Regions from separate parts of the Mesorhizobium sp. IMUNJ 23033 genome, predicted to be linked through region 3. Evidence: predicted binding sites of a transcription regulator. Region 3 holds the regulator's gene; each other region holds the start of a gene.
The links. The regulator PhoB, encoded in region 3, activates phosphate uptake and scavenging genes when phosphate is short. The targets are predictions, from matches to a motif close to TGTCATNNANCTGTCAT.

Region 1: a site for PhoB is predicted at 7,285-7,301, ahead of ACFX5Q_RS19935 (LTA synthase family protein). Genes of this name have one in related genera too.
Region 2: a site for PhoB is predicted at 1,830-1,846, ahead of ACFX5Q_RS00860 (DUF1045 domain-containing protein). Genes of this name have one in related genera too.

The regions. Positions count from the first base shown of each region.
Region 1 is NZ_JBJACT010000019.1:1,382-11,294, forward strand. Features, by position in the region: gene ACFX5Q_RS19900 (replicative DNA helicase) at 1-272, opposite strand, end outside; gene ACFX5Q_RS19905 (small ribosomal subunit Rsm22 family protein) at 502-1,464, opposite strand; gene ACFX5Q_RS19910 (YnfA family protein) at 1,468-1,791, opposite strand; gene ACFX5Q_RS19915 (class I SAM-dependent methyltransferase) at 1,872-3,155, opposite strand; gene rplI (50S ribosomal protein L9) at 3,451-4,035, opposite strand; gene rpsR (30S ribosomal protein S18) at 4,245-4,493, opposite strand; gene rpsF (30S ribosomal protein S6) at 4,493-4,993, opposite strand; gene ACFX5Q_RS19935 (LTA synthase family protein) at 5,308-7,233, opposite strand; gene fabD (ACP S-malonyltransferase) at 7,513-8,454, shown strand; gene fabG (3-oxoacyl-[acyl-carrier-protein] reductase) at 8,515-9,252, shown strand; gene ACFX5Q_RS19950 (acyl carrier protein) at 9,455-9,691, shown strand; gene fabF (beta-ketoacyl-ACP synthase II) at 9,726-9,913, shown strand, end outside.
Region 2 is NZ_JBJACT010000001.1:153,925-163,837, reverse strand. Features, by position in the region: gene ACFX5Q_RS00865 (alpha-D-ribose 1-methylphosphonate 5-triphosphate diphosphatase) at 1-1,065, opposite strand, end outside; gene ACFX5Q_RS00860 (DUF1045 domain-containing protein) at 1,084-1,791, opposite strand; gene iolB (5-deoxy-glucuronate isomerase) at 1,929-2,741, opposite strand; gene ACFX5Q_RS00850 (DUF3329 domain-containing protein) at 2,747-2,965, opposite strand; gene iolE (myo-inosose-2 dehydratase) at 3,030-3,947, opposite strand; gene iolD (3D-(3,5/4)-trihydroxycyclohexane-1,2-dione acylhydrolase (decyclizing)) at 4,007-5,851, opposite strand; gene iolC (5-dehydro-2-deoxygluconokinase) at 5,878-7,812, opposite strand; gene ACFX5Q_RS00830 (SDR family oxidoreductase) at 7,987-8,715, opposite strand; gene ACFX5Q_RS00825 (AraC family transcriptional regulator N-terminal domain-containing protein) at 8,838-9,746, shown strand; gene ACFX5Q_RS00820 (MurR/RpiR family transcriptional regulator) at 9,806-9,913, opposite strand, start outside.
Region 3 is NZ_JBJACT010000031.1:94,603-104,515, reverse strand. Features, by position in the region: gene xylF (D-xylose ABC transporter substrate-binding protein) at 1-38, opposite strand, end outside; gene ACFX5Q_RS27875 (ROK family protein) at 304-1,548, shown strand; gene phoB (phosphate regulon transcriptional regulator PhoB) at 1,612-2,301, opposite strand; gene phoU (phosphate signaling complex protein PhoU) at 2,318-3,028, opposite strand; gene pstB (phosphate ABC transporter ATP-binding protein PstB) at 3,067-3,891, opposite strand; gene pstA (phosphate ABC transporter permease PstA) at 3,906-5,222, opposite strand; gene pstC (phosphate ABC transporter permease subunit PstC) at 5,219-6,679, opposite strand; gene ACFX5Q_RS27845 (PstS family phosphate ABC transporter substrate-binding protein) at 6,776-7,804, opposite strand; gene ACFX5Q_RS27840 (PAS domain-containing protein) at 8,352-9,913, opposite strand, start outside.

The DNA of each region.
Region 1 (9,913 bases), on a different contig from region 3:
TCGCCGACCTTCTCGTCGGCAGGCAGGAAGGTTTTTAGCGTGATCGGCGTCGCCACCTTGCCCATGCGGATGAGCTCGGCCGCCACCTCGAATATCTTGCGGTGCAGCGGCTCGTAGAAATGCCCGGCTTTCAGGAAATCGGAGACGCGGTAGAAGGCATCGTTGTTGACGAGGATGGCGCCGAGCAGCGCCTGCTCGGCCTCGATGTTGTTTGGTGCCTCGCGATAAAGCGGTGTTTCCGCCACGCCGAATTTGCGCGCTGCCTCAGCCATGATGTCCCCGAATTTCGATCCCGCATTCTCGATATCAGAACGGACAAAAGCCGGTGCTGACTTATCTGCAACAGTCCCTGTCCAACCAGATTTGATGCCCACTGTTCACAGGAGAGGCACACCGTCCACAGGACAGAATTCCCGTGCTCCGATTCCGGTTGACTCGGCAAGGTGATGATTCTGTCTATGATAGAACAAATAAGGAACAAAAGCAAGTTGCATGCAACCGCTAGACGGCATCGCCCCAGTCCAGCCGCCGCGCCACCTTGAACGCATCGCCGTCGCGCTTGGTGAAGAGCTTCTCGTCGGCGCTGCCGTCCAGCTCGCAAAGCTTGAGCACAACCTTGCCGGAGCCGGGTTTGGGCGGCGCGATCACCCGCGCCGCGCGCGAAGTCGCAGGATGCCGCGAGGCAGCGACGTAAATAAACTTCTCGTCCTCCCATGGCACGTCGGCGTCCTTGGCCAGCCGGTGCAGCCGCGAGCGGGCGACGCGGCGCGAAAAATGGCACCAGTCGGGCTGGGCGAGCGGGCAGCGCGCTTCATGCGGGCAGGGCGCCAGCATATGCGCGCCGGCTTCGATCAATTGCCGCCGCACGGCAAGGATGCGCTGCCAGCCGGCAGGCGTGCCTGGCTCGACGATCAGCAGCGTGTCGGCGGTGAGCTGCCAGAGCCGGTCGATCAGCTTCGGCAGCGATGCCGGCGTGATCTCGTCCAGCACATAGGCACAGCTGACCAGATCGGCCGGTCCGAGGCCGGCAAGGTCGATCGTGGCGTCGCCGGCCAGCCACTCCGTTCTGACGGGGATGGCATCACTGGCGAGCGACTGGCCGATCTTGCGCACCGCGGCGCTCGCTTCGAGCAGCACCGCCGCTTCGAGGTCGGGCCAGACGTCGGTGGTGGCCCAAAGCACCGTGCCAGGGCCGGCGCCGACATCGAGCAGGCTCTTCGGCGCGAAGCCGGGGCGGGCGTCCGCCAGTGCGTCGAGGCTGGCGCGCACCGCCGCGTAGGTCGCCGGCAGCCGCGTCGCCAGATAGGCCCTGACCGCCATCTCCTCGGCCATATGTAGGCGGCCGTCACGCAGTTCGGCCCGGTAGCGGTCGGACAGCGTTCTTGCCGCTTGCTTCAAGACAGACAGCGGCACTTTTTCCAGCATACGGTCGACCGCTTGCCGCAGCGGGGCGGGGAGTTCCACGGCTCAGGCTCCCCGGGGCGCGAGCAGGATGACCGAGGCGCCGACGATGCAGAGTGCCGCCCCTCCAAGATCCCAGCGGTCGGGACGCACACCTTCCACCAGCCACAGCCATCCAAGCGACGCCGCGATGTAGATGCCGCCATAAGCGGCATAAGCGCGGCCCGCGGCATTTGTGTCGACCAGCGCCAGCAGGAAACCGAACAGCGCCAGCGAGGCAAGCCCGGGCGCCAGCCACAACGGTGACCTCTCCAGGCGCCACCACGCCCAGAACGAGAAGCAGCCGGCGATCTCGGCAAGCGCGGCTGCGATGTAGATGAGGTAGGTCATGAAAGGTCTCGCGATAACGAGACCTTTTTCATGCTTGGGCAGGTAATGGCAAGACCAATGGCCGCGGGGCCGGCGCCCTTCTACTCCGCAACCTTGCGGCGGCGGGCCGGTTTGGCGACGGGCGCCTGGTGGCGATGGCCCATGTCGCGCATTTCAAGCGCCTTCTCGCATTTGCCGATGTAGTCGCGCGTCATCGGCAGCGTGTCGTTCTTCTTGGCGAGCTGGATCTGGAAGATCACCAGGTCCTGCCAGCGGAAGGCCGCTTCCGAGGCGGCCAGATAGAACTCCCACATGCGGCAGAAGCGCTCGTCGTAGATCGCCTTGGCCTTGTCGCGGTTGGCGGCGAAGCGCTCGCCCCAATGCTTCAGCGTGTCGGCATAGTGCAGCCTGAGCATCTCGACGTCGGTGACGACGAGGCCGGACTTCTCGATCGCCGGCATCACCTCGGACAAAGCGGGGATGTAGCCGCCCGGGAAGATGTATTTGCGGACGAAGGCGCTGGTCGCCCACGGCACGCCGGAGCGGCCGATCGTGTGCAAGAGCATGACGCCGTCCGGCTTCAGAAGCGTCGCCGATTTTTCGAAGAAGGTGCGATAGTGGTTGACGCCGACATGTTCGAACATGCCGACCGAGACGATACGGTCGAAGCGCTCGTTGAGCTCGCGATAGTCTTTCAGGTCGAAATGGACGCGGTTTTGCAGGCCCTGCGCATGCGCGCGGTCGGTGGCGACACCGTGCTGTTCGGTCGACAGGGTGACGCCTTGGACATCGACGTCGAAGTATTTCGCCAGATAGATGCCGAGCCCGCCCCAGCCGGAGCCGATGTCGAGCACGGTCTGGCCGGCCTTCAGCCTCAGCTTGGCGGCGATGTGACGTTTCTTGGCGGCCTGCGCTTCGTCGAGCGTCATGTCGGGCTGCTCGAAATAGGCGCAGGAATACTGCATGTCCTCATCGAGGAAGAGCCGGTAGAGGTCGCCCGACAGATCATAGTGGCGCTGCACGTTGCGGCGCGCGCGCGAGGCGGTGTTGATCTGCTGCAGGCGGCGGAAAGCATGGCGCAGGCCTTCGATCGCCTTCGACCAGGTGGCGTCGATGCCGCCGCTGCCCATGTTCTGGAAGGCGATGCGCATCACGCCTAGCACGCCGCCTTCGAGGATATCGAGCTCGCCATCCATGTAGGCTTCCGGCACCGCCAGCATCGGGTCGAAGGTGATGGCGCGTTCGGCGTGCTTGGTCTTGATGTGCATATGCACCGGCTCGCCGCTGCCGTCGCCGAAGATCACTGTCGAGCCCTTAGGCCCGGTCACCTTGAGATTGCCGGTGCGCACAAGACGGTCGAGAAGGCGCTTCAACAGGATATTCATGACCAAATGTTCCCTCACAGACATGCTGTGCTGGTGCATGACCCGAAAATCACAACCGGCTTTCGCCGGGGATCATGCGCCAATCCAAGGTGCCACAGCGCCCTTTGCGCGTCATAGGACGCCCGGGGTTGTAGTCTGCCTCAATATATAGGGGTTCGAAAAGTTCCGTTTGGCACAAAAATGCCCGGGCGCGAGGCCCGGGCATTGGTCCACAAAGGCTAAATGCCGACAAAGTGATCAGAGCGCTGCTCTGACACTGTGATCAGAGGCCGCTCTGACACTCCGTCGCGCGTGATCAGGCGTTCTCTTCGCCGCCTTCGAACTCGGCGTTCGGGTCGAAGAAGTTCTCCGGCCGCGCATTGTCGTTGATGTCTTCGCCATAGATGGCTTCGGCGGTGGTCAGCGTCTCGCCCTTGGCCTGGCGCTCGGCTTCGTCGGCCGTGCGGGCGATGTTGAGCGTGATGGTGACCTCGACTTCCGGATGCAGCGCGATCGCCACATTGGTCACCCCGATGGTCTTGATCGGCTGGTTGAGCTGGATCTGGTTGCGGTTGACCGAGAAGCCCTCGGCCGTCAGCAGGTCGGCGATGTCGCGGGTCGACACCGAACCGTACAGCTGGCCGGTCTCGCCGGCCGAACGCACGGCGATGAAGCTCTTGCCGTCGAGCTTCTCGGCAACCTGCGCGGCTTCCGACTTGCGCTCGAGGTTACGGGCTTCGAGCTGGGCGCGCTGGCCTTCGAACTTCTTCTTGTTGGCTTCGTTGGCGCGCAGCGCCTTGCCCTGCGGCAGCAGGAAATTGCGGGCAAAGCCGTCCTTGACCTTGACGGTATCGCCCATCTGGCCGAGGCGGGAAACGCGTTCGAGAAGAATGACTTCCATGGTTTTGTTCCTTCGTTTGGGCGCCCATCGATCGGCGCCGGATTGTCTGGAACAGGTCAGGAAGCAAAAGGGCGTTGCCGCCGGTGTCGCTGTCCTGCCTGTCGCGGCAGTTAGAGGCTTTTCACCTCAACTCGGGATTTGACGTTCAACCCTGCGGCGCCCGTCGCCGTGGGAGAAGAGCGGGCGGCGAACCGCCCGCCTCGAAAGTGTTAGCGAACCACGTAGGGCAGCAGGCCGAGGAAGCGGGCGCGCTTGATCGCCTTGGCGAGCTCGCGCTGCTTCTTCTGGCTGACGGCGGTGATGCGCGACGGCACGATCTTGCCGCGCTCGGAAATGTAGCGCTGCAAGAGGCGCACGTCCTTGTAGTCGATCTTGGGCGCGTTGGCGCCGGAGAACGGGCAGGTCTTGCGGCGGCGATGGAACGGGCGCCGGGTCGGGATCTGATTGATGTCGACCATTATTCTGCACCCCCTTCAAAGCCTTCGCGCGGACGGCGCGGACCACGATCGCCACCGGCGTCGCCGAACGAGCGCGGCGGACGATCGCCACGGTCGCCGCGATCGCGGTCGCCGAACGAACGCGGGCCACGATCGCCGCGGTCACGGTCGCCGAAGCCGCCGCGTTCCGAGCGCTCTTCGCGCTTCTGCATCATGGCCGACGGACCTTCCTCATGCGCCTCGACCTTGACAGTCAGGAAACGCAGCACGTCCTCGGACAGGCCCATCTGGCGCTCCATCTCGTTGAGCGCTGCCGGCGGGCAGTTGAGGTCCATAAGTGTGTAGTATGCCTTCCGGTTCTTGTTGACCCGGTAGGTGAGGGACTTCAGTCCCCAGTTCTCGACCCGGCCGACGGACCCGCCATTGGCGGAGATGACGCCCTTGTACTGTTCGACAAGCGCATCGACCTGCTGCTGCGAGAGGTCCTGCCGGGCAAGGAACACATGTTCGTAAAGAGCCATAGTGTATCAGTGCCTTTCTTCGTTTCTCTCCCGGACCCTCGCGGCAAAAGCCTCTGCAACTTCTCTGACCGCTGATCCCCAGTAAAAGGGGGCGGGAAGAAAGGAGCATTTCGAGACGGTCGAGAGCGGAGACACGGGAGGCGGAAGCGCTTCTGGCTTCACACACCGCTTTTCGAGAAAAGCAACGGCCCTCCGTTCAGCCCCCAGCAAGGACCGGCAGATTGCGGGCGTCTATACAGCAATTCCCGGGGAAGGCAAGGCCGGGCGGCGTTGCAGACAGCGTCCTTGGCGTCGCAGGGCCGAAGACACCAGGCTCAGCTGGTGTGGGCGACCGCCTTGTCGACCGTTTCGGGGAAGAAGTCGGGCGCGGCGCGGCGCTTGCCGAACATCATGTCGTATTGCAGCAGGCGGAAATCGTTGATCGCCGGGTCGATCTTCTTCTGCCGCGCCCAGTCGGGTGTCGCCTCGCCGGCCGGCGTCAAGAGAAGGTTGCGGTCGACGACGCGGTAGCGTTCGCGCAGCGCGCCGAGGAAGCCGGTGTAATAGGGATGCGTGATGCCGGCCGTGGTCAATATGTGGTAGGGCAGGAAGGCCGGGCTGACCGCGCCCATGTCCTCGGCCGGACCGGTGCGATTCGACCAGATGATCAGCGGCGTTTGATGATGCTCCAGCATCTGGTCGGCCGGCTCCTTGCGCGGCGCGACATTGTCTTTCATGAAGCCGGTCTCGACATAGACTGGTCCGAGCGGCGGCAGATGGTCGCCGAAAAAGGCGATCACCGTCGGCCGCTCGCGTTTCCTGGCCCATTCGATCAGGCGCTCTAGCCCGCGGTCCGCATCGGCGGAGCCTTCGGTGTAGCTGAGCAGCGATTCCCGCGCCCATGTGCTGATCGGCGCCTGCACCTTGTGGGTCGGATTGTAATAACGATAAGGCTCGTAGGGACCGTGGTTCTGCAGGCTGACGGCGAAGAAGAACACCGGGTCTTCGCTGGCATCGGCCTCGCGGATGATCTCGTCGGTCATTGCCGCATCGGAGGCCAGCGGTCCGCGCTTCTGCATCGGCGGCAGCGTCTCTTCCGAGCGGAAGTCGTTGAAGCCGAAATCGGCATAGACCGCGCCGCGGTTCCAGAACCAGTTGGTGCCCGGGTGAATGGCGCGCGCCCTGTAGCCCTCGCTCTTCAGGAAGGTGGCCAGCGAGGGCGTCGGCGAGCGCACATATTGCTGGTAGGGGATGGAGCCGGCCGGCAGGAAGGCGTTGGAAAAGCCGGTCAGCGCCTCGAACTCGATATTGGCGGTCATGCCGCCGAATTCGGGCGAGAACATGTAGCCCGAGCGCAGTGCCCGCACATTGGGGATCGGATCCGGCGTGATGGTGACGCCGGGCAGCTTGGTCGGATCCCAGAAGGATTCGCTCATCACGATGATGATGTCGGGCTTCTCGGCGGGCACCGATGCCGTCACCCCTGGCCTGTCGATCGCGGCGATCGCCTTGTCGGAATAGCCCGCCGGCGCCGAGACATGCGCCATCGGCACATTGAGCGCGAAGGCCAGCGCGAAACCGTTGGAGGCGTAGTTTTCCTTTTGGTCCCACATGATCGGAATGATCTGCAGCCGGTCGCGGGTCCACGAGAAGGTGGCGTAGTCCATGATCGAGACGAAGAAGGCGAGCAGCGGCACGGTCAGGGTCAGCCTGGCAAGGCGGCCCTTGCGGCTGAGGACCGGCACCCGGCGCCGCCACTGCCGCCAGCCATAGACGAGCAGCGACAGGCCGCCGACGATGCCGATCGCGATGGCCAGCGCGGTCATCGGTCGCTCGCGCACCAAAAGCGGCATCAGCGACATGATCTGCCTGGAATACAGGAAATCGGTCGGATAGAGCGGGTCGCCGAGATAGTGCGACTTCTGGTGGCCGACAAAGGCCAGCACCAGCGTCAGCGGCGCCACGATCATCAGGCTCTGGTGGCTGCGGCCGAGCACCGCGTCGAGACCAATCAGCACCAGCGCGAACACGATGATGGTGGTCCAGCCCGGCTTGAAGGGCTGCAGGAAGAAGCCGACCGTGCCGTAAAAGTCGCCGCGCACGATCCATTCGATGGCAAAAACCAGTATGGCGGAGGCGAGCAGGCTGATCAGGCCATAGCGTACGACCGGCCACTTCCGCCCCGGCAGATAGCCGGTGGACGGATCGCCTTCCAGAAACTGCGGCGCGCGTTTGGCCACGCCCTTTCCGATCCTTGCCACTTCACTTCCCCCGGCCCACGCAACGCGTCTTTCCCACTCGCGTCACTGATCTGTCATAGAACTGTCATGCAAAAGCTAGCGGCTGTGGCGAAAATAAGAAGAGCCAGCAAACGATTCGTGAGCGGTTTTCATCAGGTGTGATCGCCAAAAAGGCTTTCGGAACAGGGACTCGACCGGTTTTTCCGGCCGCAAGGAAGGCTGAAACGCTGCCCGCGGGCTTGACTTGGCCGTCCGCCTTGCGTCACAGGCAGGGAAAAACCAGCCTCTGGAGAAGCCCAAATGGCCGTCGCATTCACCTTTCCGGGACAGGGCAGCCAGGCTGTCGGCATGGGCAAGGATCTGGCGGATGCCTTTCCCGAGGCGCGCAAGGTGTTCGAGGAAGTCGACGACGCGCTCGGCGAAAAGCTGTCGAAACTGATCTGGGAAGGGCCGGAAGAGACGCTGACGCTGACCGCCAACGCCCAGCCGGCGCTGATGGCGGTGTCGCTGGCCGCCATCCGGGCGCTGGAAGCGCGCGGCTTTTCGCTGAAGGACAAGGTGTCTTACGTCGCCGGCCATTCACTGGGCGAATATTCGGCCCTTGCCGCAGCCGGCTTCGTTCCGGTCGCCGATGCGGCGCGGCTGCTGCGCGTGCGCGGCAATGCCATGCAGGCGGCGGTGCCGGCCGGCGAGGGCGCCATGGCGGCCATCATCGGGCTGGAACAGGCCGATGTCGAAGCCGCCTGCGCCGAGGCCGCTCAAAGCTCAGTTTGCCAGATCGCCAACGACAATGGCGGCGGCCAGTTGGTGATTTCGGGCGCCAGGGCCGCGGTCGAGCTGGCGGCAAAACTCTGCACCGAAAAGGGCGCCAAGCGGGCGCTGATGCTGCAGGTCTCGGCCCCCTTCCATTCGGCGCTGATGGCGCCGGCGGCAGCGATCATGCGCGAGGCGCTGGCCGGCGTGGCGAAGAACGCGCCGCTGGTGCCTGTCGTGTCCAACGTCTCGGTCACGCCGACCAGCGATCCCGACGAGATCGCCCGCCGCCTGGTCGAACAGGTAACCGGGCGCGTGCGCTGGCGCGAAACGGTGGAATGGTTCGGCACCAACGGCGTCACGACGCTCTACGAAGTTGGCGCCGGCAAGGTGCTGTCGGGACTGGCGCGACGCATCAACCGCGATGTCGCCACCGCGGCCGTCGGCACGGCGGCCGATGTCGAGGCGGCGCTGGCCGTGCTTGCATAATCCACTGGCGATTTGACCCCACCCATGTGAAGGGTGTCGTCTGAGATTCAGGAGACAAAAATGTTCGAACTGACCGGCCGTAAGGCGCTCGTCACCGGCGCAACCGGAGGCATCGGCGAGGCGATCGCTAGAGTGCTGCACGCGCAGGGCGCCATCGTTGGCCTGCATGGCACGCGCGTCGAGAAGCTGGAGACGCTGGCTGCCGAGCTCGGCGACCGGGTCAAGCTGTTTCCGGCCAATCTGTCCGACCGCGACGAGGTCAAGGCGCTCGGCCAGAAGGCGGAGGCCGAGCTCGAAGGTGTCGACATCCTCGTCAACAATGCCGGCATTACCAAGGACGGCCTGTTCGTGCGCATGTCGGATGCCGACTGGGATGCGGTGCTGGAGGTCAACCTCACCGCCGTGTTCCGGCTGACGCGCGAACTCACCCATCCGATGATGCGCCGCCGGCATGGCCGCATCATCAACATCACCTCGGTGGTCGGGGTGACAGGCAATCCCGGCCAGACCAACTACTGCGCCTCCAAGGCCGGCATGATCGGCTTTTCCAAGTCGTTGGCGCAGGAGATCGCCACCCGCAACATCACCGTCAACTGCGTCGGCCCTGGCTTCATCGAATCGGCCATGACCGACAAGCTCAACGACAAGCAGAAGGAGACGATCATGGCGGCGATCCCGACCCGGCGTATGGGCACCAGCGCCGAGGTCGCCTCTGCGGTCGCCTATCTCGCCTCCAATGAAGCGGCCTATGTGACCGGCCAAACCATTCATGTGAATGGCGGCATGGCCATGATCTGACGGACCAAGGTCCGGCGGGTTGTGAAAAGGCCCATTTCGGCTTGGACCTCGGCCATTTTTCGTGTAATGCGGCCCGCAACCCGGCGGTTCGGGCAAAAACCGGTCCTGTTTGTTGTGTTTCCGGCGGGACCATCTTTCAGCTTGATTAGCGGCATTCCGCCCGCTAACGAAGACAGACAACCAAAAGACGAGGATGCCCCAAATGAGTGACACCGCAGAGCGCGTCAAGAAGATCGTCATCGAGCATCTTGGCGTCGACGCCGACAAGGTGACGGAGCAGGCGAGCTTCATCGACGACTTGGGCGCTGACAGCCTCGACACGGTCGAACTCGTCATGGCCTTCGAAGAAGAATTCGGCGTCGAGATCCCGGACGATGCGGCCGAGACCATCCTGACCGTCGGCGATGCCGTGAAGTACATCGACAAGGCCTCGGCCTGAGGCTTTTCGCAGGCATTACCGGGGAGGACCTGCGATGAGGCGTGTCGTCGTCACGGGCCTTGGCCTGGTTTCGCCGTTCGGCATGGGCTTCGAGCATGGCTGGAAGGAACTGCTGACCGGCCGCAGCGCCGCCAAGCGTGTCACCGAATTCGAAGTGGAGGATCTTGCCTGCAAGATCGCCCACGTCATTCCGCGCGGTGACGGCTCCAACGGCTCGCTCAA
Region 2 (9,913 bases), on a different contig from region 3:
GTCGGCGCGCCGGCCCTGTTCGATGACGCCGCGATCGCTGAGGCCGACCGCCTCGGCCGGGTTCTTCGACACCATGGCCACCGCCTGCGGCAGCGAAATGCCCTCGACGACATCGCCGAGGAAGAAGGCCGACTGGATCAGGCTGAAAGGAATGTAATCCGACGACAATATGTCGAGCAGGCCGTCGCCGGCGAGCGTGCGGGCCGAGACGTTGCCCGAATGCGAGGCGCCGCGCATGACGTTGGGCGCGCCCATCAGCACGCCGAGCCCGGCCGCTTTCGAGGTCCGTGCCGCTTCCTCGGTGGTCGGGAATTCGGCAACGCGCACGCCCTGCTCGATCGCCGCCTCGACATGGCCCGAGGTGGCGTCGTCGTGGCTCGCCAGCACGATGCCGCGCTCATGGCAGGCGGCGGCGATGAAGACGCGGTTGGGACCGGAGTTCATGGCCGATTCCGCCATGCGCTTCTCGCAGAACTTCTGAAAGGCGCGATCCGTCAGCTTCAGCTTGCGCTGGTAATAATAGGCATAGGTCTCGAGATTGACGAACTGGCGCTGTCCCGGCGCATGATCCATCAGCGAAGCCAGCTTCACCCGCTTATCGGTCTCGAAATTGGCGAAGGCCCTCAGGCAATCGGGTGCCGAAACTTCGCAGCGCAGATGGATGAAGTGATCAGCCCGCAGCCGGTCCTGCTCGACGCTATCCTCGATCGCATCGGCCAGCTTGCGGATGTCGGCGGAGTTCAGGTCGGCATCCTCGTCCATGCCGACGCGCAAGGCGTCGAACACGGTGGTGATGCCGGCGGTCGCCACCTGCGCGTCATGGGCAAGCACGGCGGCGATCGGGTTCCAGCGCACTTTCGGCCGCGGCGCGTAGTGGCCCTCGAGATGGTCGGTGTGGAGTTCGACCAGGCCGGGGATCACGTAGTCGCCGCCCATGTCCTCGCCGGTGCGGGCGGCGCCGGGATCGATGGCGGCAATCAGGCCGTCGCGCAGCACGAGCGAGCCCTCGACGATCTCGTCGGCAAGCACGATGCGGGCGTTGGTGAGAACGGTCTCGGCGGTCATTTCAGGCAGTCCTTGATCTCAGGCAGTTTTTCTGGCCGGGCGACGCCCGAGCGCGTGATGGGAAAGCACCATGAACGGCGCGCCCGGTTCGGTTTCGACAAACAGCGTAAGCGCATCGACGGGCACCGGCCGCAGCAGCACCTCCGCGAACAGGCTGTCTATTGCTGCGCGCAGACGAGGGCTTTCCTGTGACGCGGCGCGGCCGGACAGCGTCATGTGGAAGCGAAAGGTCTCGAAGACGTAAGGGTAGCCCCACTGGCAGAGGTTGCGGAATTCGGCCGGCTTCAGCGAATCGGGGCTGCGGCGTTCGATCTCAGCCTCGGTCAGCGGCGCGCGGAAGCGGTCGAAGCCGAGCACAACGTCATCCGCAAAACGGTTGAGCGCCGGCAGCGGCGCTTCCGGCACGAGCGCGAAAAAGCCGTCGATCTGGCCGACGACGAGGCGTGGAATGGTGACCGGCATGGTCGCTTCGGCGAAGCTGTCGAGTGCCGCGCGCAGCGAGGCTTCCGTCTCGTTCGGCGCCAGCTGGAAGGGCGCCTTCAGTGTCGCATGGAAGCCGTAGCGCCGCGCCGACGCCGTATGGAAGGCGACTTCCGCCGCCGACAATTCACCGACGGCCTCGACCGGCCGGGTCGCGGCGCCGAACGGATCGCGGCCAAGCCAGTTGGCGGCGATCCGCGCCAGCGGCTCGTCCTGCCTGGGAGTGAAGTAAATGGCGTAGCGCATGAGAAAACCTCGTCAGCCCGCTGCCATAGGTGATTTCCATGACGGATTGACGAAGCTTTGAAGAGTTTTCGATGGCAAATCGACCCAGCGGGGTCCTTAGCCGACGATTTTTCCGTGCTGGACCAACAAATTCTGGATCACGCCTTCATCAGCCATTCGTGCTCGGGCGCGTTGTGGAATTTCCAGGTGCGCTTCGGCCCGGCCATGACATTGAGATAATAGAGGTCGTAGCCATGGCAAGCTGCGCAAGGGTGATAGCCCTTGGGCACCAGCACGACATCGCCATCCTCGATCGCCATCGCCTCGTCCAGCGCACGCGCGCCGTCTGTGTCGGGATCGGTGTAAACGCGCTGGAAGGCAAAGCCCTGCGGTGGGTTGAGGCGGTGATAGTAGGTCTCCTCGAGATAAGACTCCGCCGGCAGATTGTCCTGGTCGTGCTTGTGCGGCGGATAGCTCGAGGTGTGACCACCCGGCGTGATGACCTCGACCACCAGCAGCGAATCGGCCGGCTTGCCTTCCGGCAGGATGTTGGTGACGTAACGCGTGTTGGTGCCCTTGCCGCGGGTTTCCTGGCCAAGATCGTCGGGCGCGATGACGCGAACCGGCAGGCCGCCGCCAAGCCCCGGCGCCGAGCAGACGGCAAGCTCGAGATCGGTGTCGGCGGTGACCGACCAGTCCGACCCCTCGGGCATGTAGACCGACCACGGCTTGCCGTCGAAGGGCGACATGCGCTGGCCGAGCAGGCCAAGATCCTTGCCACCGACGCTTGCCTTGCCCTTGCCGGTGACGAAGACCAGGCAGACTTCGCGATCTGTGGTTTCACCGGACGCGCTTTCACCGGGCTTCAGCCGATGCAGATCGAAACCGACATAGGTCCAGCCGGCATTTTTCGGCGTCACATGGGCGACGCGGCCATGGCCCTTGTTGGCTTTGACGAGCAGCTTCGACATCTGGGTTACTCCTTCGGTTCGGGCTCGGTCGGTGCCTTGCCCTCTTCGGCTGGCTTGTAGAGGTAGAAGAACTGCCAGACGGCGTAGCCAGCGAAGCCGAGCGCGATCACGCCCCAGAATGGCGTGCCGGAGGCGAACTCGATTGCCGACCAGATCAGGCAGACCGCGACGATGGCAACGCGCCGCCACAGCGGCCGGAAGAACGGGTGCTCATTATCTTTCATCGGGCCAATCCGGATTTCACCAACCGGACCTCGGATAGGCCGCCGGTCACGGCAAATCCAGCGTTCATGCGTTGGGGAAGCCTTGCGTCTCGACCGTGTACCCCGAAGCCGTCATCACCCGCATCAGCTCCTTGTAGCCGACCTGGGCCATTTTGAGCGGCGGATTCTTCTTTGGATCCTGCTCGGCCTCGACAACGAACCAGCCCTCATAGCCATGATCCGCCAGCCTCTGCACGATAGCGCCGAAATCCAGCGAGCCGTCGCCGGGCACGGTGAAGGCACCGAGCGCCACGGCGTCGAGAAAGGACTGCCTGGTGCGGTCGAGACTGTCGATCACGCCCATGCGTACGTCCTTGACGTGAACATGGTTGACGCGCTTGTGATGATTGTCGATGGCGCGCAGCACGTCGCCGCCGGCAAAGGCCAAATGACCCGCGTCGAGCAGCAGCGGAATGCCTTCGCCGGAATGGCGCATGAAGGCGTCGAGTTCCGGCTCGGTCTCGACGACCGCCGCCATGTGGTGATGATAGGACAGCGGCATGCCTTTCTCGGCACACCATTCGCCGAATTCGGTCAGCCGCCGGGCGTAGGCCTTCATCTCGTCGCCGGAAAGTTTGGGCTTGGTGGCGAGTGGCTTCGAGCGGTCGCCCTGGATGGAACGGCCGACCTCGCCATAGACGATGCAAGGCGCGTTCACCGCCTTGAACAGATCGATCATCGGCTGGATGCGATCCTTGTTCCTCGCCATCTCCTCATCGACCAGCGTGCCGGAGAACCAGCCGCCGCACAGCGTGACGTCGGCTTCCTTCAGGATCGGCAGCATCACCTTGGGGTCGTTGGGGAAGCGGCGGCCCATCTCCATGCCGGTGAAGCCGGCCGAGCGCGACTGCGCCAGGCACTCCTCCAGCGACACGTCATCGCTGAGTTCAGCAAGATCGTCGTTCCACCACGCGATGGGGGACATGCCCAGTTTGGCTCTCAAGTCGTCACTCCAATGTCAGATCGTTGCAAGGCGACCTCAGGTTTTTATGAGCGGCGGGCTCAAGCCTGCCGCTCGCTCAAGGCTTCCTCGTATTTCTTGCGCGCGGCGTTCACCTGCGGCCGTGCCGAGACTTCCGGCACAGCGACGTCCCACCAGTGGCCGCCGGCATCGGTCGACACCAGCGGGTCGGTGTCGATGACAAGAACCGTGGTACGGGCGTTCTTCTTCGCCTGCTCTAGCGCGGTTTCAAGCCCGGCGATCGACGACACTTTCTCGGCGATGGCGCCGAGGCTTGCCGCATGCGCGGCGAAGTCGATGTCGGGCAGGATCTCGTGGCGCGAGTCCTTCAAGAGATTGTTGAAGTTGGCGCCGCCGGTCGCCATCTGCAGCCGGTTGATGCAGCCATAGCCTCTATTATCGAGCAGCACGATTACCAGCTTGAGGCCGAGCATGACCGAGGTCGCGATCTCGGAATTGAGCATCAGATAGGAGCCGTCGCCGATCATTACGACGACCTCCTCGTCGGGCTTGGCCATCTTGACGCCGAGCCCGCCGGCGATCTCGTAGCCCATGGTCGAGAAGCCATATTCGGCATGGTAGGAGCCGGGCGCGCCGGCCTGCCAGAGCTTGTGCAACTCGCCGGGCAGACCGCCGGCGGCATGCAGCAGGGTCACACTGGCGCCCATCGTGCGCTGCACGGCGCCGATCACCTGCGCGTCGGACGGATAGGCGGCATTGGTCGAGGCCGTCACCTTGGCGGCATCGGCCTGCCAGTCCGTCTTGCCCTTGATCGCATTGTCGGTCCAGGCGGCAGGCGCCTTCCAGCCCTTCAGCGCGGCAGCGAGTTCGGAGAGCCCTTCCGCTGCGTCGGCGACCAACGGCAGTGCCCAGTGCTTGCCGGCATCGAAAGGCTGGCTGTTCAGGCCGATGATGGTCCGGCCGGAATTCTTGAACAGCGCCCAGGAACCGGTGGTGAAATCCTGCAGCCTGGTGCCGACGGCGAGCACCACGTCGGCCTCTTCCGCCAGCCGGTTGGCGGCCGAAGTGCCGGTAACGCCGACCGCGGCCATGTTGAGCGGATGATCGTCCGGCAGCGAGGATTTGCCGCCTTGCGTCTCGCAGACCGGAATGCCGGCGCCCTGCACCAGCTTCGCCAATTCTCCGGACGCCTGCGAATAGAGCACGCCGCCGCCGGCGATCACCAGCGGCTTTTTCGCGCCCTTGAGCGCTGCCACCGCGGCCGCCAGTTCCTGGCGATCGGGGCGCACCCTGCGCGGCGTCCAGACGCGCTCGGCAAAGAAGTTTTCAGGATAATCATAGGCCTCGGCCTGCACGTCCTGGCAGAGCGACAGCGTCACCGGCCCGCATTCGGCCGGATCGGTCAGCACCTGCATGGCGCGGTTGAGCGCCGGGATGATCTGCTCGGGACGGGTGATGCGGTCGAAATAGCGCGAGACGGCGCGGAAGCAGTCGTTGACCGTCGCCGTGCCGTCGGAAAAATCCTCGGCCTGCTGCAGCACCGGATCCGGCAAGCGGTTGGCGAAGACATCGCCGGGCAAGAACAGGACGGGCAGTCTGTTTACATGCGCAAGTGCTGCCGCCGTCACCATGTTGAGCGCGCCGGGGCCGATCGAAGAGGTCGCCGCCATGAAGCGGCGGCGGAAATTGGCCTTGGCATAGGCGATCGCCGCATGCGCCATCGCCTGCTCATTGTGGGCGCGGAAGGTCGGCAGGTCGTCGCGCACCTGATAAAGCGCCTCGCCGATGCCGGCGACATTACCGTGGCCGAAGATCGCCCAGACGCCGCCGAAGATCTGAACCTTCTTGCCGTCGATCTCGGTCATCTGGCGGGACAGAAAGCGGGTCACAGCCTGCGCCATCGTCAGGCGAACGGTCTTGGTCATGTCGTTTCCTCCGGCTTTCCGTCTTCTTATGCGGCCTTGCGGCCGCGCGCGGCAAGCCATGCCTCGGTCAATTGCTCGAAGCGCGATGCCATGTCGGCCACCGCTTCGTCATCCGACATCCTGCCGGCAAGCCATTGTTCGGCGGCGTTGACGAAGATCGTGCGACCGACGGCAAAGCCTTTGACGATGGGCGCCTTAGCGGTGGCGGCGAAGGCCGCCTCCAACTCGTCCTGCGGCGCTTCCAGCCCGAGCAGCACGACGCCGCGGCACCATGGATCGTTCCTGACGATCACCGCCTCGATCTTCGCCCAGGCATTTGCCGAAGCCTGCGGTTCAAGCTTCCACCAGTCCGGCTTGATGCCGAGCGCATAGAGTTCCTCCAGCGCGCGCGGGATCGTCGTGTCGTCGAGCTTGCCGTGCTTGCCGGCGATGATCTCGACGAGAAGTTCTCGGCCTACCTTCCGCGCGGCCTCGAACAGCGCTCGGAGCTTCTGCTGCTGCTCCGTCTTCAGCGCCTCGGGATCGTCGGGATGGTAGAAGCACAGGCACTTGATGCAGTGCTCGACCGGCCATTCGACCAGTTGCGAGCCGATGTCCTGCGAGAATTCGAAGCGAAGCGGCCGCGAGCCCGGCAGTTCGACGGGACGGCCGAGCCAGGCGAAGGGATGGCGGGCGAACTCGAACATGGCGTCGCGGCCAAATTTCTCGTCGAGCAGCATGCCGTAGCCGCTGCGGCCAGCGGCAACCTTGGCGGCCGCCTTGACCGTCAGCACCTTGAAATCCTCGATGCGCGCGACATCGGCGCCAACCTTTGCCGCCACATCCTCGAGTTGGACGCGGTGGTCGCAGGCCAGCGCCATCAGCGAAGGAATGTCGCGCCGGCGGGTCGTCGCCCAATGGATGTGGTTGATCGCCTCGTCCTTGCGCAGCGCCAGATGCTTGCTGCCGTGCTTGAGGAAGAATTGCAGCTCCTCGAAGGTCGGATATTCCGGCGCGCAGAGCAGGCGCGACACGGCGAAGGCGCCGCAGGCATTGGCCCAGGTCGCCGCCGTGGCAAGGTTCTCGCCGCCGAGCCAGCCGCGCAGGAAGCCCGACATGAAGGCATCGCCGGCGCCGAGCACGTTATAGACCTCGATCGGGAAGCCCTTGCCGACGACGCCGTCCTCGAGATCGTCGCTGATCGGCCCGTCATAGACGATGCAGCCCATGGCGCCGCGCTTCAGCACGATGGTGGCCTTGGACAGCGAGCGGATGGTCTTCAGCGCGCTCAGGCAATCGTCGGCGCCGGACGCGATCATGATCTCTTCTTCGGTGCCGACGATGAGATCGCAATCGGGCAGCACGGTCTTCAACTGCGCCGAGACGCGGTCGGATTTGACATAGCGCTCAAAGCCTTCGGCATGGCCGGCGAGACCCCAGAGGTTGGGGCGGTAGTCGATGTCGAACACCACCTTGCCGCCCTTGGCTTTCATGATGCGGATCGCCTTGCGCTGGGCGGCGTCGCTGTTGGGCCGCGAAAAATGCGTGCCGGTGACGACGACGGAGCGCGCCGAGGCGATAAAGGCCTCGTCGATGTCCTCCTCCGCCAGCGCCATGTCGGCGCAGTCGGAGCGATAGAAGATCATCGGCGAGACGCCCTCCTCCTCAACCGACAGGAGCACCAGCGCGGTCAGCCTATCCCTGTCGGTCTTGAGGCCGTCGACCGAGACGCCTTCACGCCTGAGCTGTTCGCGGATGAAACGGCCCATCTGCTCGTCGCCGACGCGGGTGAGCAGCGCCGAGCGCAGGCCGAGCCTGGCCGTGCCGACCGAGATATTGGCCGGGCAGCCGCCAACCGACTTGGCGAAGGAGGTGATGTCCTCCAGCCGCGAGCCGGTCTGCTGGCCATAGAGATCGACCGACGCACGGCCGATGGTGATGACGTCGAGCGGTGTCTGTCTCGCTTCCACGGCTTCGCCCATTGGAACCTCCCATCGGCCTTGTTGTCTTGAGCAACTTCATTTTGGGGTACACGTGCGAGCGGCAGCGTGGCGCCGTCAATATGAAATAATAATTCCAATCCATAGTCAAGATGGAATGAGCATTCCTTTGCTGGAAAGTGCCGCCAAATCGGTGCGAGGCAGGTTTGGCTCCATTCACCAGGGAAGCGGACCATCGTCGTTGAAAAACCCGGCATTCGGGCCATCGGCATCCAGGGTCGCCAGGCGTATGACGATCTCAGCCGCCTGCTGCACGGTGCGGTGGCCTCTATGCCCATTCAGGTCGGTGGCGGTGTAGCCGGGCGCCGCGGCATTGACCTTGATGCCTTGCGGCGCGAGTTCCCGGGCGAAGGCCACGGTGATGGCGTTGAGGGCCGTCTTGGAGCTGCCGTAACCCATCATGTTGACCGAATGGTTCGGGGTGCCGGAGTCGAGCGCGCGGCCGATGGATCCCGTGGAGCTGCTCACCATGACGATGCGGGCGGCGGGCGCTGCAAGCAGCAGCGGCAGGAAGGCCTGTGTCACGCGGATCGGTCCGAAGACGTTGACGTCATAGGTGGCCCGGATATCGGCAAGATGCTGCTGGCTCGGCGGCAGCTCGTAATTGATGGCGACACCGGCATTGTTCACCAGAACGTCAAGGTAGGCGCTTTCCGCACCGACGGTTTTGGCGGCAGCCGCTACGCTTTCGTCCCGTGTCACGTCCAGCTCGAGCCATCGAACGTCCAGGCCTTCCGCGCGCAATTCCTGCGCCGTTGCCATGCCACGTTCGGCATCCCTGGCGCCGAGCCAGACCTTGAAGCCCATCGTCGCCAGCCGCCGGGCGATTTCGCGACCGATGCCCTTGTTGGCGCCGGTCACCACAGCGCTTTTCGATGTCGTCATTTTGGGGTCTCCATCTATCCATGTCGAAGACCCCCAAGATGGCGCGGCACAGGAAACGCCGCGCGCCGAAACCTCTTCCGCTCTTGCCTAATCCTCTCACAATGGTTGCGCGGCGCGTGTGGATGCGCGATGTTGACGCAATGAGCGAGGCCCTACGAGAGCTGATCGATATCGCCGGCCGCCACGCGCGCGGGCGTCGAACACCGACGGCGATCCCCCGCGTTTCGATCGGCCGCAGCGAAGTCACTTCTGCGCCGCTGCCGGGCGTGTGGGGATCGGGGATCTTGTTCGTGCTGCAGGGCGCGAAAACGGTTCTGATCGGCGACCGGGCCCTTCGCTACAATCCCGCCAGCTATTTCATCTACACTGTCGAGACGCCGACCATCAGCCAGATCGTCGAAGCGAGCGCCGCGCGTCCCTACCTGGCCATCGGCTTCACCCTTGACCTGCAGGCTGTCGCCGCGCTCCTCGTCGAGCACGAGCCGGCGGTTGGCGGCGACAGTTTCTCCACCTCTCCCGTCAATGACGAGCTGCTCGACGCGTTGCGTCGAATGATGCGGCTGCTTGACCGGCCAGCCGAGATCCCCGTGCTGGCGACCATGCTCGAACGCGAGATCTTGTTTCGGCTGCTGCAAGGCCCGCAAGGCGGAAAGCTTCGCCAGCTTGCGCGCACCGATGGCCATCTGGCCCGGATTGGCCAGGCGATCGCCTGGATCCGGACGCATTGCCATCAGACAATCCGGGTCGCAGATCTGGCCGAAATTGCCCATATGAGCAGCGCTGCATTTTACCGCCACTTCAAGGCGGCGACGGCCATGAGCCCGATCCAGTATCAAAAACAGATCCGGCTGCTGGAGGCCCGCCATCTGCTGGTCGCCAAGCCAGGCAACGTGGCACAGGTCGCCTTCGCCGTCGGCTACGAGAGTGCTTCCCAGTTCAGCCGGGAATATGCCCGTCAGTTCGGGTCGCCGCCTGCGCGCGACGCAGCGCGCCTGGTGGCAGGAGGCGAAGCGGCGGTAGAGGTCATTTAAGTATTTGTTTTTACGCAATTCCGGACGGAAAACCGCTAAGCACTTTTCCTGGAATTGCTCTAGACTTTGCGCTTGCGGCCCGTATCGCGCCGCTTTTCGCCGACGGCGACGGTCAGCGCCATGGCCAGCGCCATTGTTGCCGACAGCGAGCGGAAGCCGGCGAAATC
Region 3 (9,913 bases):
GCGACACCCGCCAGCATGGCGACTGCAAATTTCTTCATGATATCCTCCCTGCGCCGCGCACGGCGCGACAAACTGACCCGAAGGCCGGCACAAGGCTCTCTTTTTTTCGAGCCTCGAAAAAATACTGATCCAACGCCGAAGCGCTGTCAACATCGATTCTGACGGTTTTTGACGGCCGTCGAATTTTTTTCGGGTCTCGGAATAAATAAATGACAGGACTTCCCGATTCTGCCAATATTCAGTGAGCGCGTCGACGGCCTTCGACGTTCACGAAGCGGCGGCGGCAGGGAGGAGACGCAGGCCATGTCGGTTGGAATCCGCCACGACGATCTACGCCGGCGCAACCGGGCGATGGTGATTTCGGCCGTGCGCAGGGCTGGCCAGCCGTCACGGACCGAGATCGCCGCGACCACTGGCCTCAGCCATTCGACCATTTCGGCGATCTCCTCCGACCTGATCCAGGAAGGCATCCTGACCGAGAGCAAGCCCAGCGAAGCGGCTTCGCTGAAGCGCGGCCGGCCACAGGTCGGCCTCGGCCTCAATCCGGAAGCCACCGCGGTGATGACCGTGGTGCTGTCGCTCAACTTCCTCTCCGTCGCCGTCATCGATTATGCCGGGCAGGTCATTGCCGAAGAGCAACGCCGCCTGGACACGCTGACCATGCCGCGCGACGAGCTGATCGGCGAATGCACGGCGATAGTCCGGCGCCGGTTCGAGGATCCCGATCTCGATGTCCGCAGCGTCGCCCGCATCGCGATGGGCATCCAGGGCATCACCGACACCCATGCCCGCGCCATGCTGTGGTCGCCGATCACGTCGCTGACCGACATCCCCTTTGCCGACATTCTGGAAGGCGAGTTCGGCATTCCCGCTACCATGGAAAACGACTGCAACATGATGGCGGTGGCGCTGCAATGGCGCGATCCCGAACGCTACCGCGACGATTTCATCGCCATCCTGCTCTCGCACGGCATTGGCATGGGGCTGGTGCTGAAGGGCGAACTGTTCACCGGCACTCATTCGTCCGGCGGCGAGTTCGGCCACATGATCCACCGGCCGGGCGGCGCGCTCTGCCGCTGCGGACGGCGCGGCTGCGTCGAAGCCTATGCCGGCAACTATGCCATCTGGCGCAACGCCAGGATGATGAGTGAGGATGCCGAACCGACCGATGTCGGCGACGCCGACATGCGCGCGCTCGCCGCCCGGGCGCGCGAGAGCGACGGGCCGGAGCGCGAAGCCTACCGCAAGGCGGGCGAGGCGCTCGGCTTCGGCCTTGGCAGCCTGTTCGCGCTGATCGATCCCGCACCCGTCGCCATGGTCGGCGTCAGCGCCGCCGCTTTCGATCTGATCGAACCGGCGCTGCGCGAGGCGATTGCCCAGACCGCCGGCGGCCAGCACTCGAAATCGATCTCCTTCGACACCGAGCCGAATGAGTTGCCGCTGATCCGCGAGGGCTGCGCCATGCGCGCGCTTGGCTTCGTCGACCAGGAGATTTTCGCGCCGGGCGTCCAGCAGCGAACGGGTTCGGCAGGAAAGAACGTGGCTTGATCGCGACTTGAGATGTGTTGAGGCCAGGCCGCGCCGTTCGCAGGCCTGAATATCAGCACATACCTAATCTTCCCGGATCGCGTATCCTGCCCCGCGGATGGTGCGGATGACGTCGGGCATGCGGCCATTGTTGACCGCCTTGCGCAGCCGGCCGACATGCACGTCGACCGTTCGCTCGTCGATATAGATCGTCTCGCCCCAGACATTGTCGAGCAGCTGGCTGCGCGAGAACACCCGGCCCGGATGCCGCATCATGAATTCGAGCAGCCGGAACTCGGTCGGCCCGAGCCTGATCTCGCTCTTCTTGCGGTAGACCCGGTGCGACTCGCGGTCGAGCACGATGTCGCCGACCTTGAGCATGCTGGACAGCACTTCCGGCTTGGCGCGACGCAGCAGCGCCTTGACCCTGGCCATGAATTCCGGCGTCGAGAACGGCTTGACCAGATAGTCGTCGGCGCCGGTGGAGAGGCCGCGCACGCGGTCGCTCTCTTCGCCACGCGCCGTAAGCATGATGATCGGCAGCCGCTCGGTCTCGGGCCGCATCCTGAGGCGCCGGCAAAGCTCGATTCCGGAAACCGCCGGCACCATCCAGTCGAGCACCAGCAGGTCGGGAACGTTTTCCTGCAGGCGGATCTCGGCTTCGTCGCCGCGCGTCACCACCTCGACCTGGTAGCCTTCGGATTCCAGATTGTAGCGGAGCAGCACCCCCAGCGGCTCCTCGTCCTCCACCACCATGATGCGTGGCGCTATCATCAGTCGGTTACCCCTGTCATGCAGCCGGCGCGGACATCGCTGTCTCGTCTTGCTTGGGACGATTGGCTGGCAATTGCGAGCCTGTCAGCACATAGTAGGCGTTCTCGGCGATGTTGGTGACATGGTCGCCAATGCGCTCCAGATTCTTGGCGCAGAACAAGAGATGCGTGCAGGCCGTGATGTTGCGCGGATCTTCCATCATGTAGGTCAGCAGCTCACGGAACACCGAGGTGTATTTGACGTCGATGCGCTCGTCGTCGTTCCGAAGCTTGGCGAGTGCCGCGGCGTCTGCGGCGGCGTATTCCTCGATCACCCCTTGCACCTGGACCAGCACCAACTGCGCCATCACATCGATGGAGTGCGACAGGTCGCGCGGCGTGACGCTGAGGCCGACGGTGCCAACGCGCTTGGCGATGTTCTTGGCAAGGTCGCCGATGCGCTCGAGATCGCCGGCCATGCGGATAGAACCGACCACCGCGCGCAAATCGTTGGCCATCGGCTGGCGCTTGGCGATCAGCGTGATGGCGCGGTCGTCCAGCTCGCGCTGGCGCGCATCCATGATGGCGTCGTCGGAGACCACCCTCTGTGCCAGTGCATTGTCGGAATTCAGAAGGGCCTTGGTCGCCCCGCCGACCATCGCGCCGGCCAGTTCGCCCATGTCGGAGATCAGCTTGCTGATCTGCCCGAGATCCTCGTCGAAAGAGGCGACGGTATGATGTTCACCCATGATCCTGTCCTCGTGCCTGAAAGTTGCCGCCGGACCACTCAGCCGAACCGGCCGGTGATGTAGTCCTGCGTGCGCTTGTCGTCGGGGTTGGTGAACATCTTGTCGGTGGCGCCCTCCTCGACCAGATAGCCGAGGTGGAACATGGCCGTGCGCTGCGACACACGCGCCGCCTGCTGCATCGAGTGCGTGACGATGACGATCGTGTAGTTTTGACGCAGCTCGTCGATCAGCTCCTCGACGCGGGCTGTGGCGATCGGGTCGAGCGCCGAGCAGGGCTCGTCCATCAGGATCACTTCCGGCGACACGGCGATGGCGCGCGCGATGCACAGGCGCTGCTGCTGGCCGCCGGAAAGGCCGGTGCCGGGCTCTTGCAGACGGTCCTTCACCTCGTTCCAGATCGCCGCCTTCTTCAGGCTCGATTCGACGATCTGGTCCATGTCGGCCTTGCGCTTGGCCAGCCCGTGGATGCGCGGACCGTAGGCGACGTTCTCGTAGATCGACTTCGGGAACGGATTGGGCTTCTGGAACACCATGCCGACGCGGGCTCTCAGTTCGACGACGTCGATGTTCTTGTCGTAGATGTCCTCTTCGTCCAGCGTGATCTTGCCGGTCACCCGCGCCGAGTCGATGGTGTCGTTCATGCGGTTGAGGCAGCGCAGGAAGGTCGACTTGCCGCAGCCCGAAGGGCCGATCAGCGCCGTCACCTGGTTGAGGCGGACGTCGAGATTGACGTCGAACAGCGCCTGCTTGTCACCATAGAACACGCCGACCTTGTCGCCGCGCATCTTGATCACTTCGTTCGACTTGGCGTTCATCTTGTCGCCCACTGCATTTTCGAGGGACTGTTCGGTCATGATGTTCATACAGATACCTTCTTTTACCAGCGCCGTTCGAAGCGGCGCCGCAGCACGATCGCTGTGATGTTCATGGCCATGAGGAAGACGAGCAGGATGATGATGGCGCCCGACATACGCTCGACGAAGGCGCGTTCGGCCTCGTTCGCCCACATGTAGATCTGCACCGGCAGCGCGGTGGCCGGATCGAAAGGCGTCGTCGGATAATCGGCGACGAAGGCCACCATGCCGATCAGCAGCAGCGGCGCGGTTTCACCGAGCGCACGCGCGAGACCGATGATGGTGCCGGTAAGGATGCCGGGGGCGGCAAGCGGCAGGATGTGATGGAACACCATCTGCATCTTGGACGCCCCAAGGCCGAGCGCTGCCGAGCGGATCGACGGCGGCACAGCGGCAAGGGCAGCGCGCGTCGCGATGATGATCGTCGGCAGTGTCATCAGCGTCAGCACCAGTCCGCCGACGAAAGCGGCCGAGCGCGGCATGCCGAGGAAGTTGATGAACACGGCAAGTCCGAGCAGGCCGAAGACGATCGACGGCACCGCCGCCAGATTGTTGATGTTGACTTCGATCAGGTCGGTGAGGCGGTTCTTCTTGGCGAATTCCTCAAGATAGATCGAGGCGGCGACGCCGATCGGCAGCGCCAAAAGCAGCACGATCACCATCATGTAGAACGAGCCGATGATGGCCACGCCCATGCCCGACGTTTCCGGGCGGCTGGAGGCGCCATAGGAGAACAGGCCGGTGTTGAAATGCTCGGCCATCACGCCGTCGGCCTTGAGCTTGTTCATCCAGGCGATCTGCTGGTCCGAGACCTTGCGGCGCGATTCCTCGACACTGAGGTCGATCTGGCCCTTGAAGGCGGAGTCGAGATTGGCGGCGGCGAGGATGTTGACGTCGCGCGTCGTGCCGATGACCGACGGGTCGGCGGCGACGATGTCGCGCAGCTGGACGCGGGCGCCTTCCGACAGGAAGCCCTTGAGCTTCATGACCATCGGCTTGTTGCTGGGATCGATGCCGAGCTTGGCGATCAGCGCGCGTTCGGCGAGCTTGGGATAATTTGCCTTGATCAGCACGCTCGGATCGGTGGCGCGCTTGTTGGACGGATCGATCAGCTTCTCGTCGAAGGTGATCGGCAGCGTCACCGTCGTCTGCCAGAAGGCGGTGTAGCCCTTCGAGACGATGGTGATGAGCATGATGGCGAGGAACGCCAGGCCGACGGAAATCGCCAGCCCGCCATAGATGCGGAAGCGGCGTTCGGCGGCGTAGCGGGCTTTCAGGCCGATATCGCGGCGCGGATGAGCCGCCGCCCGGACCATAGTATCCATGGGAATGTCGGTCATTCGTACTGCTCCCGGTATTTGCGCACGATGTACAGCGCGACGATGTTCATCACCAGCGTCAGCGCGAACAACGTCAGGCCGAGCGCGAAGGCGACCAACGTCTGTGGCGAATTGAACTCGAGATCGCCGGTAAGCTGGTTGACGATCTTGACGGTGATGGTGGTCATCGCTTCGAACGGGTTGACGGTGAGGTTGGCGGCGACGCCGGCCGCCAGCACGACGATCATCGTCTCGCCGATGGCGCGCGAAGCGGTCAGCAGGATGGCGCCGACGATGCCGGGAAGTGCGGCCGGCAGGATCACCCGCTTGATCGTCTCGGAGCGCGTCGCGCCGAGGCCGAGCGAGCCGTCGCGCATGGCGCGCGGCACCGCGGTGATGATGTCGTCGGACAGCGAGGACACGACCGGGATCAGCATGACGCCCATGACCAGGCCGGCAGTGAAGATGCTCTGGCCCTGGATGAAGGGCGAGCCGCCGGTCAGCGCCGCCGAGAGATCGCGCAGGAAAGGCCCGAGCGTGACGACGGCGAAGATGCCGTAGACGATGGTCGGGATGCCGGCGAGCAGTTCAAGCGCCGGCTTGACCACCCCGCGCACCTTGGGCGTTGCGTATTCGGCCATGTAGACAGCCGACATCAGCCCGACCGGCACCGCCACCAGCAGGGCGACGGCGGCGATGTAGAGCGTGCCGGCGAGCAGCGGGATCAGGCCGAACTGGCCCTGGCTGCCGCCGGAACCGGCGGCGGCAAAGCGCGGATCCCATACCGTGCCGAAGAAGAAGCTCATCGGCGACACGCTTTCGAAGAACTGGATCGTCTGGAACAGCATCGACAGCACAATGCCGACTGTGGTCAGGATGGCGATGGTCGAGGCCGCGAGCAGACCCCACAGCATCAGCTTCTCGACATTGTTCCTGGCGCGCGCCCGCGGCGCGATCTGCCTCAGCGCATAGAGGGCGCCGGCAATCGACAGAGCGAGGGTGACGACCGCGCCGAACAGTCCAAGCATGCCCTGGACCTTGTTCGTCTCGACGGCGATCGGGATCATGTAGTCCTGTGTATCCGATGCCAGCGCCACGCCCTTGGCGGCAAGCAGCGGCTGCAACTCGGCAAGGGTGGCGGGCAGCGCGGTGTTCGCATCGAGCTGGCGCAGGCCCTTGGCCAGGCTCTTGACCAGGCTGACATCAAGTGCCTCGCTGGCAACCTTGCTGTCGGCGGTGCGCTCCGGCAGGACGGCGTGAATGTGGCGGTCGAGATAGAAGGAGGAGCCGATGTTCCAGACGGCAAGCAGCAGAAGGGCAGGCAGGACGGCGAGCAGGAAGGCCCACCAGCCGTGGTAATGGGAGCGCGAGTGCGGCTTCACCGTGCCGTTTTCGTGCGCTGCGGCACGCTGCCGGCCGATCAGGAACGCAACCACGCCGATGGCGACGACAATGGCGAGTACGAACAAGGACGACATTGACCACCCCCGGGGAAGCTTTAGTCGCCAGCGCCAATGCGGCAGGCGATAAAACCAGGGCGCGGACTTGGTCCGCGCCCTGGCCTGGAAGATTGATTACATCGACTTCCCGGCGGCGAACGCGTCGCGCTGGGCCTGACGCTCGGCGTCCGGAGCAGCCACGAGGCCGTATTCGGCGAGCGGGCTTTCCGGGCCGACCATCTGGTCGTCGAGGAAGAATTCGACATACTCCTTCAGGCCGGGAACGACGCCGAGATGCGCCTTCTTGACGTAGAAGAACAGCGGGCGCGAAACCGGGTACTTACCGCTGGCGATCGTCTCGGTCGAAGGCACGACGTCTTCCACGGTTGCGACCTTCAGCTTGTCGGCATTGTTCTCGTAGAAGGAGAGACCGAACACGCCGACACCGGTCTTGTTGGAGTCGATGCGGGCGAGGGTCTCGGTATAGTCGCCGTCGATGTCGACAGCCTTGCCGTCCTTGCGGATGGCGATGCAGGTCTTGCCGATTTCCTTTTCGTCGGCAACGCCGGCGGCCTTGAGAGCGTCCTTGTCGCAGCCTGCGTCGAGAAGCTTGGTCTCGAACACTTCGCGGGTGCCGTGCTTCTCACCGGGAATGTAAGCGGCGATATCCCAGTCGGGCAGCTTCGGATTGACCTGGTTCCACTTGGTGTTCGGATTGTCGACCAGCTTGCCGTCGACGACCAACTTGGCGGCGAGCGCCTTGTAGATGTCGGCGGGAACCAGCGCCCAGTCCGGGCCCTTGATGTCGGTGGCGAAGACGATGCCGTCATAGCCGATACGGACTTCCTGGACTTCCTTGACGCCGGCGTCGGCGCAGGACTTCAGTTCGTCCTTCTTGATCGGACGCGAGGAGTTGGCGATGTCGATGGTGTCTTCGCCGACGCCCTTGCAGAATTCCTTGATGCCGGCGCCGCTGCCGCCGGACTCGACAACCGGGGTCTTGAAGTTGGTGAAGGTTTCGCCGAACTGCTCGGCGACGATCTTGGCATAGGGTAGCACGGTCGACGACCCGGCGACCTGGATCTGGTCGCGCGCGGCGGCGAAGCCGGACGACGCGGCGAGCGCAAGCGCTGCGGCCGACGCCGTGAGGAGAAATTTGTTCATGTGGCCTGCTCCTGTTCGGAAGATGGTCTCTCGGCACCCTTGTCCTAGGCGCCCGGTGAGGCCAATAGCTCCCGATTATTACAGTCGCATGACAGTTTCATGTCAGCCCGGTAACGTCTGACGGCCAAGTCGGAAACCGCCGGCTTCCAGCCTTGGCGGCGTATCGCAGGTTTGCCGCGGGAATCAGGGACTTGCGGGATTTTCTAGCCTCGTCTGCCCTCGGCGGCACGAGCCGCGCCGCCGAGAAAAGAAAAGCCGGACGGAAACGCGTTGCCCTTGGCCAGAGCGTGTCATGGCCGAGCCATCGCCGAAAACAGGTCCGTTGGGGTAGATTCGACGCTGTTCTAGTCGGCGGTCGCTGCTCCCGCCCGTAACCGAGGGAGCCAAATTCGATGCACCCATTGTCACGGCTGGTCGCCGGTTTTGGTATGGTGCGATCGCGCCATACCTTTGGGTAACCCGGCGTTTCCGGGGCGCCGCGAGCAAATCGCGTGCGCGGCGACCGCCCATCCAGGGACGGTGCACAGCCGCACGCGGAGATAAGATCTTAGCCGGCGCTGCGCTGAACCTGACTGTCCGCGCCGATCCAGCGCTCAAGCTTTTCGAGCAGCGCCCTTGGGCTGATCGGCTTGGGCAGATAGTCGTCCATGCCGGCCTCCAGGCAGCGCTCGCGGTCGCCCTTGAGCGCATGCGCGGTGACGCCGACGATCGGCACATGCGTGCCCGTCTCTTCCTCGAGCCGGCGAATGGCAGCTGTCGCCTCCAGCCCGTTCATCTCCGGCATCGACACGTCCATCAGGATCATGCGCGGATTGAGCCTGCCGAAGGCGTCGAGCGCCTTGCGGCCATTGCCGACGATTTCGAAGCCGTAGCCGGTCTCGCCGAGGATCTGGGTAAACACCATCTGGTTCACCTCATTGTCCTCCGCGACCAGAATGTCGAGCCCGCGCTCGCCCGTGGCCCGGACGCGCGCCCGAACCGGCGGCGGTTGCAGCTGGGCCCGCACCGAGGCGGTCGAGGACAGCTGTGCCGTCGACGGCGCCTGAGCGCCCCCGCCGCTCGCCAAGGGCAGCACGCGGCTCGCCTCCTCAGTGTGGTGGTGGCGCTGGATGGTGGCCACCAGCGTCTCCAGCAACACCGATGAGCGCGCCGGCTTGATCAGCTGGGCATCGATGCCGAGGTCGCGGTAGCTGGTGTTGGCGAGAGACTGGTCGACGGAGGTCAGCATGATGATCGGCGTATGGGCGAGACCCGCGGTGTTGCGCACGATCCGCGCCATTTCGGCGCCGCTCATGTTGGGCATCTGGTAGTCGAGCACGACGCAGTCGACCGGAACGCCATAGGCGGCGGCCGCGATCAGCACCTTCAGCCCTTCGGCGCCGCTTTCGGCCGCGCAGGAATCGAAGGTCCACGACGCCATCTGCTCGCTCAGGATCGACCTGTTGACGGCATTGTCGTCGACGATCAGCACGCGTGCACCGGTCACGTCCACCGGCATGATGCGTTGCCCGCTTTGCTGCTCCGCCCTGGGCAGCGTCACCGTGAACCAGAAGGTCGAGCCCTTGCCTTCGGCGCTCTCCACGCCGATCTCGCCTTCCATCAGCTCGACCAGCCGCGAGGTGATGGCGAGGCCGAGCCCGGTGCCTTCATGCCGCCTTGTCGACGAGGTGTCGACCTGGTTGAATTTCTCGAAGACGGCTTTCAGCTTCTCCTCGGGAATGCCGATGCCGGTATCGGTGACCGAGATGGTGAGCTTCGTTCCCGCGGGAACCCGGACGCCGGTGACGTCGACCAGCACATGGCCTTCGTCGGTGAACTTCACCGCATTGCCGAGCAGGTTGGTGACGATCTGCCTTACGCGCCCGACATCGCCGATGAACTGGCTTTCGAGACCGGGCTGGACACGCACGATCAGCTCGAGGTCCTTCTCCTTGGCGCGTGTCGACACCAGCGTCGCCACGTCCTCGATGGCCTCGGCAAGGTTGAAGGGCGCCGGGTCGAGCACGAGTTGGCCGGCATCGATCTTGGAGAAATCCAGGATGTCGTTGATGATGGTCAAAAGCGCGTTGCCCGACTTGACGATGATGTCGGTGAACGTCTTCTGCTTCG